Regions from separate parts of the Nesterenkonia sp. CL21 genome, predicted to be linked through region 2. Evidence: predicted binding sites of a transcription regulator. Region 2 holds the regulator's gene; the other holds the start of a gene.

Region 1 (5,024 bases), on a different contig from region 2:
ACGGCGTCGGCCACGCTGGCGACCGCCTTGTGCTGACCGATGAGCCGGGAGCCGATGAGCTCCTCCATGTGGAGCAGCTTCTCGGTCTCGCCCTGCATCAGACGGCCCGCGGGGATCCCGGTCCAGGCGGAGATGACCTCGGCGATGCCGTCGGCGTCGACCTCCTCGGAGACCATGCGGGCACCCCGGCCCTCCCCGGGCGAGCTCTCCTGGGCCTCGGCGTCGGCCAGGCGCTGCTCCAGCTGGGGGATCTCCCCGTAGAGCAGACGGGAGGCCTCGGCGAGGTCCCCCTCGCGCTGGGCGCGCTCGGCCTGGCTGCGCAGGTCGTCGAGCTGGACGCGCAGCTCACCGGCCCGGTTGAGCTCAGACTTCTCGGCCTCCCAGCGGGCAGTGAGCTCGGCGAGCTCCTCCTTCTTGTCCGCGAGGTCGTCCCGCAGCGCCTGCAGGCGCTCGGCGGAGCCGGCGTCGGTCTCCTCGGCCAGGGCCATCTCCTCCATGGTCAGACGGTCCACCACCCGGCGCAGCTCATCGATCTCCACCGGCGCGGAATCGATCTCCATGCGGAGCCGGGAGGCGGCCTCGTCGATGAGGTCGATGGCCTTGTCCGGCAGCTGACGTCCGCTGATGTACCGGTCGGACAGCGAGGCGGCGGCCACCAGGGCGTTGTCGGCGATGGCCACCTTGTGGTGGGCCTCGTAGCGTTCCTTCACGCCACGGAGGATGCCGATGGTGTCCTCCACGGAGGGCTCGCCCACGTAGACCTGCTGGAAGCGGCGCTCCAGGGCGGCGTCGGACTCCACGTTCTCCCGGTACTCGTCCAGGGTGGTCGCACCGATGAGCCGCAGCTCGCCGCGGGCCAGCATGGGCTTGAGCATGTTGCCCGCGTCCATGGAACCTTCGGAGGCGCCGGCGCCGACCACGGTGTGGAGCTCGTCGAGGAAGGTGATGATCCCGCCCTCGGCCGCCTTGATCTCCTCCAGGACGGCCTTGAGCCGCTCCTCGAACTCGCCGCGGTACTTCGCGCCGGCGATCATCGCCCCGAGGTCCAGGGAGATCAGCGTCTTGTCCCGCAGGGACTCGGGGACGTCGCCGGCCACGATGCGCTGCGCCAGCCCCTCGACGACGGCGGTCTTGCCGACGCCGGGCTCACCGATGAGCACGGGGTTGTTCTTGGTGCGCCGGGAGAGCACCTGGACCACGCGGCGGATCTCGGAGTCGCGCCCGATGACGGGATCCAGCTTGCCGGAGCGGGCGACCTCGGTGAGGTCGGTGCCGAACTTCTCCAGCGACTGGAAGGTGTTCTCCGGATCCGGGGTGGTGACCTTGCGGTCGCCGCGCAGTCCCGGCAGCTCGGCCTTCAGCGCCTCCGGGCCGGCCTGCGCCTCGGACAGGGCGCGGCCGGCGGGTCCGGCGTCAGCGGCCACACCGAGCAGCAGGTGCTCGGTGGAGACGTAGTCGTCGCCCAGCTGCTCGGCCTCTGCCTGCGCGGCCCTGATGACGGACAGTCCGGCCTGGGAGAACTGCGGGGCCGCGACGGCGTCGCCGCTGGTGGCCGGCAGCTGTCGGATGGCCGCGGAGGCCCGCGTGGAGACGGCGTCGGGGTCCGCCCCGGCGGCCTTGAGCAGGGCGACGGCCACGGACTCCCGCTGGTCCATCAGCGCCTTGAGGATGTGGGCCGGTTCGATCTGCGGGTTCCCAGCGGTGCTGGCGTTCATCGCGGCGGCCGACACGGCCTCCTGCGACTTCGTGGTGAGCTTGACGTCCATGGGGTGAAGGCTCCTTTCTCAGCGCCTCGGCGGGCCCTCACCTGTAGTACATCAGGTCCGGCGAGCCCTGTCATGCAAACTTGAGTCAATGATACTCAACTTTGGGCATGGGGTGCATATTCCCGCCCCGGGACACGAGAACCCACCCGCCTTCAGGGACGCGGGGCGGGACTCCGGTCAGCACGGGTGAGGCGTCTCAGCCACCGCGGGGCCTCGAACACCCAGTCCTGCCGCAGCCGCAGTGCGACGACGTAGAGCACCAGCGGCCCGACGACGCCGGCGAGGGTGGGCACCACCACGTGGACGCCGAGGGAGTCGACTCCCACCGCGCTGAGCGCGATGCGCGTGCTCGCCGTGAAGAACACATGCGCGACGAACACCACCAGCGACCGCTCACCGATCCACGCCAGCCAGCGCATGCCCGCGGACCTCCGCGCAAGCAGCCAGGACACCGCGAGGACGGCGACGACGCCGGCGCTGGAGCCGACGACGCCGAGCGCCACGCTGGAGACGGTGCGGAGACTCCCGTAGGCCGTGGGCGGTGTCCCCAGCAGCGTGGCGCCCAGCACCACCCACACGGCGCCGCCCACGATGAGCACGAGGAGCACCGGCACGACGCGGAGGCCCTGCATCCAGCCGAGCAGACGGCGCCCGGTCAGCACCACTCCCGCGAAGAAGAAGACCGTCAGCGCGAGGCCCTCACCGCCGAGGACGTTCCAGTTCAGCCCCCACACCGCCAGCGAGCCGACGGCGGCGGCCCCGAGGGTCACTGCGGCGGCCCGACGACTGATCCAGGGCCGGGCTGCGGCCGCGAGCAGCATCATCAGGGTGAGCCACCCGAAGAACCAGAACTGCTCCTTCGGCTCCCAGATCCTCAGCAGCTCCACCGGCGAGACCGGGTCGTTGACCACCGAGCCCACGGCCATCTTCATCAGCAGCTGCAGGGTGGACCACAGGGTGTAGAGCCACAGGAAGGTGACCGTGCGGGCGCGCGCGTAGTGCCAGGGTCCGTCGCGGCGCATCCCGCCGGCCACGAACAGCCCCGCCGTGAACGCGAAGACCGACAGATGCGCCATATAGATGACGCCGTCCACCGGAGTCAGCAGGGGGTCCTGCACCAGGCCCGCCGACTCCAGGGCGCGCCACACATGCCCGACCACGATGAGGATGATGGCCAGCGCCTTCGCGATGTCGAGGGTGGCGTCGCGCGCCGGCGGGGAGGAGCCCGGACTCATCCCTTCAGGCAATACCATGGGCCCCCGCACCACAAGGGCTCCGGCCTCCGCCCCTGAAGACGGGGAGGGCGGTCACCTCGACGACGCACGGGACGTGACGCCCGATCCGCGACGACCGCCGACCTCGACGGGCTCGCGCCGGACGTCGGCCCCCTCAGCATTCCGCGGGCGACGATCCGCGCGCTCGCGCCGCGCACCCTGATGACGCTGCGCCTCCCCCACAGCCTTGCGCACAGGCTCCTGTTCGGCGGCCGTCTCCGGATCGCCGTCGGCGGTGCTGAGGATCATCAGGCCCGCGCCCATGGCGAACAGGGCGTAGAGGACCGCACCCAGCCCGAGGGCGGCCTCGGCGCCGGGACCGTGGACCGCCGCGGAGCTCCCAGTCGCCGCCTCCGCCCCGTGATGGATCGCAAGCGTCCCCAGTGCGGCGATCCCGACGCCGGCGCCGAGTGCGAAGGCGGTCTCCTGGATGGCGCCGGCGTCGGCGGTCCGGGTCTCCGGCGCCGCGCTCATGAGTGCGTTCGCCCCGATGGACATGATGATCCCGGCCCCGACCCCGAGCAGCACCATGCCCGCCGACCTGCCGACGCCGTCGAGCGCAGCCACCGTCAGCAGCCCGCCGGCGACCAGGCCCAGTCCGACGACGATGAGGGGTCGTTGCGAGATCCATCGGTGCAGCAGCGGCCCCAGGAGCCCTCCGGCCGCACTGGCGGCGACCAGAGGGAGCAGGGCGATGCCGGTGCGCACAGCGGAGAGTCCGTCGACCAGCTGGTGCTGCTGCGTGAGCAGATACAGGGCGCCGTTGAAGACGCCGAGCGTCGCGAGGATGATCACCGCGGAGGTGCCCAGCAGCGGGTCGGCGAGCAGCCGCACGTCCAGGAACGGCCGCGGCATGCGCAGCTGGCGGCCCACGAACACCACCGCGAGGAGCGCCCCGCCGAGCAGCGCCGCCACACTGGCCCAGGCCGGCGACTCGGGCCGCGCCAGGGTCTTCATCCCCACCACCAGCATCCCGACGGCGGCCATCGAAGACACGATGCTGAGCCCGTCCAGGCGCGGCGGGTCCGGATTGCGGGACTCGCGCAGCACGACGGCGGCGGCCACCAGACACAGGCCGAGCACCGGCACATTGACCCAGAAGACCCAGCGCCAGCCGGCCAGGTCCACCAGCACCCCGCCCACCAGCGGCCCGAGCGCCGAACCCGCACTGAAGCCGACCACCCAGACCCCGTAGGCCAGGGCGCGCAGATGGCCTCCAGGAAAGGTCACCCGGATGATCGCGACCGTGCCGGCGATCAGCAGCGCCGCTCCGACGCCCTGGCCGATCCGCCCGGCGATGACCGCCGCACCGGTGGAGGAGAAGCCGACCAGCGCGGCGCTGAGGACGGCCACCACCAGCCCGGACAGGTAGAGGCGTCGCCGCCCCAAGCGGTCGGCGAGCACGGCACTGGTCATCAGGACGGCGCCGGCCGCCAGGGGGTAGATGTCAGCGACCCAAACCGACCCGGCGGGGTCGAGCGAGACGTCGGCGGTCAGCTCCGGCAGGGCGACCACGACCTTGGTCATGTCCGTCCCGCCGACCAGCATCACCGCCGCGAACAGCAGCAGGATGGCCGCCAGCCGTCGCGGGCTCTCGAGAGTCGTCTCTGCGGGGGCATGTGGTGTCATACCTTCAGTTCTACGGGGACATCATCATGGAGTCCAGGTTCATCATTTTCCTGATTTCATGCACTATAGGTACATGATTGATTCGCGCCTCCAGCTGCTCATCGCCGTCTGTGAGCACGGCACGGTCACGGCCGCCGCCGAGGCTCTGTACCGCACCCCCTCCGGAGTCTCCCGGCAGCTCAAGGAACTGGCCCGCGAGCTCGACGTCGACCTGTTGGAACGTCACGGGCGGCGCGTCCGCCTCACCCCGGCGGGCGAGCGGCTGGTGGCCCACGCCCGCGCGCTCAACGCCCAGTGGGAGACCGCCCTCGGTGATGTGGCGACCGCCGCCACACAGCTGTGCGGACCGATCAGC
Region 2 (5,024 bases):
GCCGTCCAGGTCTTCCAGGGCGAGCGCGAGTTCACCCGGGACAACAAGGCCCTGGGCACCTTCGAGCTGACCGGCATCGCCCCGGCTCCGCGCGGCGTGCCGCAGATCGAGGTCACCTTCGACATCGACGCCAACGGCATCGTCCATGTCTCCGCCAAGGACAAGGGCACCGGCACCGAGCAGTCCATGACCATCACGGGCGGCACCTCCCTGGACAAGGAGGACATCGACCGCATGGTGGCCGACGCCGAGGCCCACGCTGAGGAGGACAAGAAGCGTCGCGAGGCCGCCGAGCAGCGCAACGCCGCCGAGACCACCGCGTACTCGGTGGACAAGCTGATCAAGGACAACGAGGACAAGCTCCCCGCCGAGGTCAAGGACGAGGTCCAGGCCGACGTCGACGCCCTGAAGAAGGCGCTTGAGGGCGAGGACAACGACGACGAGATCAAGTCCGCCTTCGAGAAGCTGCAGGCCTCCCAGACCAAGCTGGGCGAGGCGCTGTACTCGCAGGCCGGTGCTGACGCCGCCACCGACGGCGCGCCCGCCGGCGACGCCTCCGGCGAGGACGAGGACATCGTCGACGCCGAGGTGGTCGACGAGGACGCCGACGAGAAGAAGTGAGAGGTCGTCCCTGATGGCAGAGCAGGACCAGAACCCGGAGCGGGACGGCGCGGACCGTCCTGAGTCCGAGGAGCCGATCCGCTTCACCGACAAGCGCCGGATCGACCCGGAGACGGGCCGGCCGCGCCACGTGGAGGGAGAGACCGGCGCCGAGGAGAAGGAAGCCGCTGCGGGCTCCGGCACAGAACCGGCAGACCCGGTGCAGGACCCGCTGGCCCAGGCCGAGCAGATCCTGCGCGACCTGCCGGCCGAGGATGCCGAGGACTCCGAGGCCGGGGATCCGGTGAGCGTCGCCGACGCCGCCGGAAGTCCGGACCCCGGAGCGGATCCCCTGGTGGCTGAGGAGCCGGAGCTCGAGGAGGTCCCCGCGGACCAGTCGAGCGCCGGTGACCGCGAGGCCGAGCTGCAGGCCGACCTGCAGCGGCTCCAGGCGGAGTACGTCAACTACCGGCGCCGCGTGGAGCGGGACCGGGCCGTGGAGCGGGACCGCACCGTCGGTCACGTCATCACCGGCCTGATGCCGGTGCTGGACGACATCCACGCCGCCCGGCAGGCCGGCGACCTGGACGACGGGCCCTTCGCGGCCATCGCCGCGAAGTTGGAGTCGCTGCTGCAGCACCAGGGCCTCGAGCGCATCGACGAAGAAGGCGTGCTCTTCGACCCGTCGGTCCACGAGGCGCTCATGCAGCAGCCGCACCCGGAGATCCCCGCCGACCACGTGGCCGCGGTGCTGCGGGCGGGCTACCGCCACGGCGACCGTGTGCTGCGCGCGGCACAGGTGATGGTCTCCACCGGCCCGGCCGAGTGAGCCGAGCCTGACTCTCCGTGCCGACGGCCCGCACCGGGCCGTCGGCACGGATCGGCCGACGCCATCGTCGCGGAGCGTCGCAGCCCACGACGTCGGCACACAGACAGCGCACCACGCGCAGGCCCCGCCCGACGGGGTCGCAGAAGAGAAGCAGGGAGGGAGGCGCCGTGGCCTCGCAGGATTGGATCAACAAGGACTTCTACGCCATCCTGGGCGTCTCCAAGGACGCGTCCGAAGACGAGATCAAGAAGGCCTACCGGAAGCTCGCCCGGACGTACCACCCGGACAAGAACCCGGGGGACGAGGCCGCTGAGCAGAAGTTCAAGGACGTCTCCGAGGCCCACACCGTGCTCTCCGACAAGCAGCAGAGGGAGCAGTACGACGCCATCCGGGCCATGGGCTCGGGCGCCCGCTTCTCCGGAGCCCCGGGCGGCGCCGGCGGCGCCTCCGGATTCGAGGACATCTTCGGCGGGCTCTTCGGCGACGCCGGCGGCTTCGGCCGCGGGGGTCGAGGCGGCCCCGACTTCTCCGACATCTTCGGTGGCATGGGCGGCCGGTTCGGCGGCGGTTTCGGCGGGGGCGCGCCGGCCAAGGGCGCCGACCGCACCGCGAAGACCACCATCTCCTTCGCCGGGGCCGTCCGCGGCACCACGGTGGGGCTGCGCGAACCGGACGGCAACGTCATCGACGTCCGGATCCCCGCCGGGGTGAAGGAGGGCCAGAAGGTCCGCGTCAAGGGCAAGGGCCAGCAGGGACCCGGCGGCGCCGGCGACCTGCTGGTGGAGGTGGCGATCACCCCGCACCGGTTCTACGAGCGCGACGGTGACGACATCCGCATCCACCTTCCCGTCTCCTTCGACGAGGCCGTGCTGGGCACCACCGTCCAAGTGCCCACCGTGCACGGCGAGAAGGTGCGGATCAAGGTCCCCGCCGGCACCACCTCGGGCCGCACCCTGCGGCTGAAGGGCCACGGGGTCCGCCGGAAGTCCCACCAGGGGGACATGCTCGTCGTCGTGGACGTGCAGGTGCCCCAGGACCTCTCCGAGGAGGCGGTGGAGGCCGTGAAGGCCTACGCGGAGGCGACTCGCGACGTCGACCCCCGCGGCGACCTGGAGGCCCGGGCCGCCCTGTGACCGGGCCCGCCGCTGCGGGATGATGGAGAGACGAGACCGACCCGCCCCGGCGCGGCCGGGCGGGAACGGAAGAGGTGAGCAGCAGTGGCCAGGAGACGTCGCTCCGAGATCGGCGGGGAGGACCCGCGGCTGATCGAGGCGGAGCACCGGCATGCTCCGCTGTTCGTCATCTCCGTGGCCGCCGAGCTGGCGGACATGCACCCGCAGACGCTGCGCCAGTACGACCGCATCGGCCTGGTCACCCCGCGGCGCCAGGGCGGCCGGCACCGTCGGTACTCGCCCTATGACATCGAACAGCTCCGGCAGATCCAGCAGCTCTCCCAGGAGGGTGTCTCCCTGGAGGGCATCCGGCGGATCATCGAGCTGCAGAACCGGGTGGAGGAGCTCGAGGAGACCGTGGAGGAGCTGCGCTACGAACTCCGCGAGGCTGAACGGCACTCCACCAAGCCACGGGTCTTCGCCGTCGGCCCGCACGGCGACGTGGTCACGGTGGCCCGAGGCCGCCGGGCCCGCACCAGCACCCAGGCGCTGGTGCTCTGGGACCCGCGCCGCCGCTGACCGGGTGTGTTGCCCGAGTACCCGCCCCGCACACCCTGTCCCGCACACCCCGTCGAGCGGTGATCTGTGCGTCAGGAGGGGTCAGGGGCGGGCGGCGACGTCGGCGATCATCCCCGCCAGCAGCGCCGTCTGCGGCGCGATCTCCGAGACCAGGATGTGCTCATGGACCGCATGCGGCCCTTCGCCGACGGCACCGAGGCCGTCGAGGACCGGCAGCCCCAGGGCGGAGACGAAGTTCGCGTCGGAGGCTCCGCCCACCGCGGCCGGGGTGATCCTCCGCCCCAGACCTGCGGCCAGGCGCTCCACCCGGGCCATGGCGGCCCGGGAGGCCGGGGTCGGATTCATCGGGGGCCGATTGGCATCCACCGCGATCTCCAGTCGCAGCCGAGGGTCGGCGGCATGGGGCTCCGGCAGCCGCAGGGCGCGCAGACCCTCGGCCACCCGGTCCTGCTCGGCCGCTTCGGTCACGCGCACATCCACCTGGCAGGTGGCCTGACCGGCCACCACATTGCGGCTGGTGCCCCCGTGGAAGGTGCCCACGGTGACGGTGGTGCCGTGATCCGGGGAAGCCAGGGCGACGATGTCGGGCACGACGGCGGCCAGCGCGTGCACCGCACTGGCCCCCTTCTCCGGCTCCAACCCGGCATGGGCCTGCACGCCGTGCACGGTCAGGTCCGCGAAGACCATGCCCTTGCGGCGGTCCTTGGGCTGACCGGCCGCACTGGGCTCCGGCACCAGTGTCAGCGCGGACTGCGCCGCGGCGGCCTCGATCGCCGGGCGCCCCGCGGTCGAACCGATCTCCTCATCGCCGGTGAGCAGCAGCCGCAGCGGGGCATGCGGCACTCCGAGCTCGCGCAGCGCACGCACCGCCCAGAGGGTCTGGACGATGCCGAACTTCATGTCCAGCACGCCCGGGCCGGTGAGGCGGTCGCCCTCGGCGGTCAGGGGCCAGCCGGTGATCGTGCCGGCTGGCCAGACTGTGTCGTAGTGGCACACCGAGAGCACGGAGCTCTCCAGCTCCGTGATCTCGCCGCCGTCGACGTCGCGTCCCGGCCACCGCAGATCCAGCACGTCGCCGTGGACGCCGCCGTCGGTGCGGGCCTCGGCCAGCGGCTCGCCGAGTCGTTCCACCGCCAGGGTGCGGATCTCCTCCAGCCCGGCGTCGAGCAGCGCCTTGTCATGGCTGGGCGTCTCCGCGTGCACGATGCGCCGCAGGTCCTCCAGGAGCTGCTCCTGGTGGGCGGCGGCGTGGTTCCGCAGCGCCGGCATCGGGATGCTGGCCAAGGCGTCGGGTCGGGCAGACGTCGTCGGGGTGCTCTCCATCGGGGTCCTTTCCATCGGGGTCCTGTCTCTCCTGGTCATGGTCGTCTCCTCAGCGCACCGGCACCCCGGGCCCGAGCGGGATCCCGAGGGCCCACCACAGCACGAAGAACAGGAACCAGGCGCACAGCAGCGCCACGGAGACCGGCAGCGTCAGGGACACCAGGGTGCCGATGCCGGCCTTCGGGTAGTACCGCTGCAGATACCCCAGCACCAGGGCGAAGTAGGGGCTCATCGGGGAGATGATGTTGGTGGGGGAGTCCCCGATGCGGAACAGCATCTGGGTGACCTCCGGGGAGGTGCCCACCAGCATGAGCATGGGCACCAGCACCGGGGCCATGAGGGTGTACTGCGCGGACCCCGAGGTGATGGTCAGGTTGAACAGCGCGACCAGCAGCACGACGCCGGCGAACATCACCACCACGGGCAGGTCCAGCCGCTCCAGCAGGTGAGCGCCCTCGATGGCCAGCACCATCCCGATGTTCGACCAGCTGAAGTAGGCGATGAACTGGGCGGCCGCGAAGAACAGCACCACCACGCCGGAGAGCTCCTTGATGGAGCGTCCCATCAGCTCCGGGATGTCC

What was found. The regulator HspR, encoded in region 2, represses chaperone genes until heat shock. The targets are predictions, from matches to a motif close to AAGTTGAGTCNNNNNGACTCAACTT.
Region 1: the regulator HspR is predicted to act here: its motif matches at 1,844-1,868, upstream of clpB (ATP-dependent chaperone ClpB).

What each region holds. Positions count from the first base shown of each region.
Region 1 covers NZ_JAUTWR010000004.1:221,292-226,315, reverse strand. The annotation lists gene clpB (ATP-dependent chaperone ClpB) at 1-1,766, opposite strand, end outside; gene Q7C18_RS09065 (acyltransferase) at 1,919-3,019, opposite strand; gene Q7C18_RS09060 (MFS transporter) at 3,074-4,669, opposite strand; gene Q7C18_RS09055 (LysR family transcriptional regulator) at 4,743-5,024, shown strand, end outside.
Region 2 covers NZ_JAUTWR010000005.1:163,003-168,026, forward strand. The annotation lists gene dnaK (molecular chaperone DnaK) at 1-621, shown strand, start outside; gene Q7C18_RS09850 (nucleotide exchange factor GrpE) at 635-1,429, shown strand; gene Q7C18_RS09855 (DnaJ C-terminal domain-containing protein) at 1,597-2,562, shown strand; gene Q7C18_RS09860 (heat shock protein transcriptional repressor HspR) at 2,692-3,120, shown strand; gene Q7C18_RS09865 (M20/M25/M40 family metallo-hydrolase) at 3,202-4,443, opposite strand; gene Q7C18_RS09870 (AbgT family transporter) at 4,493-5,024, opposite strand, start outside.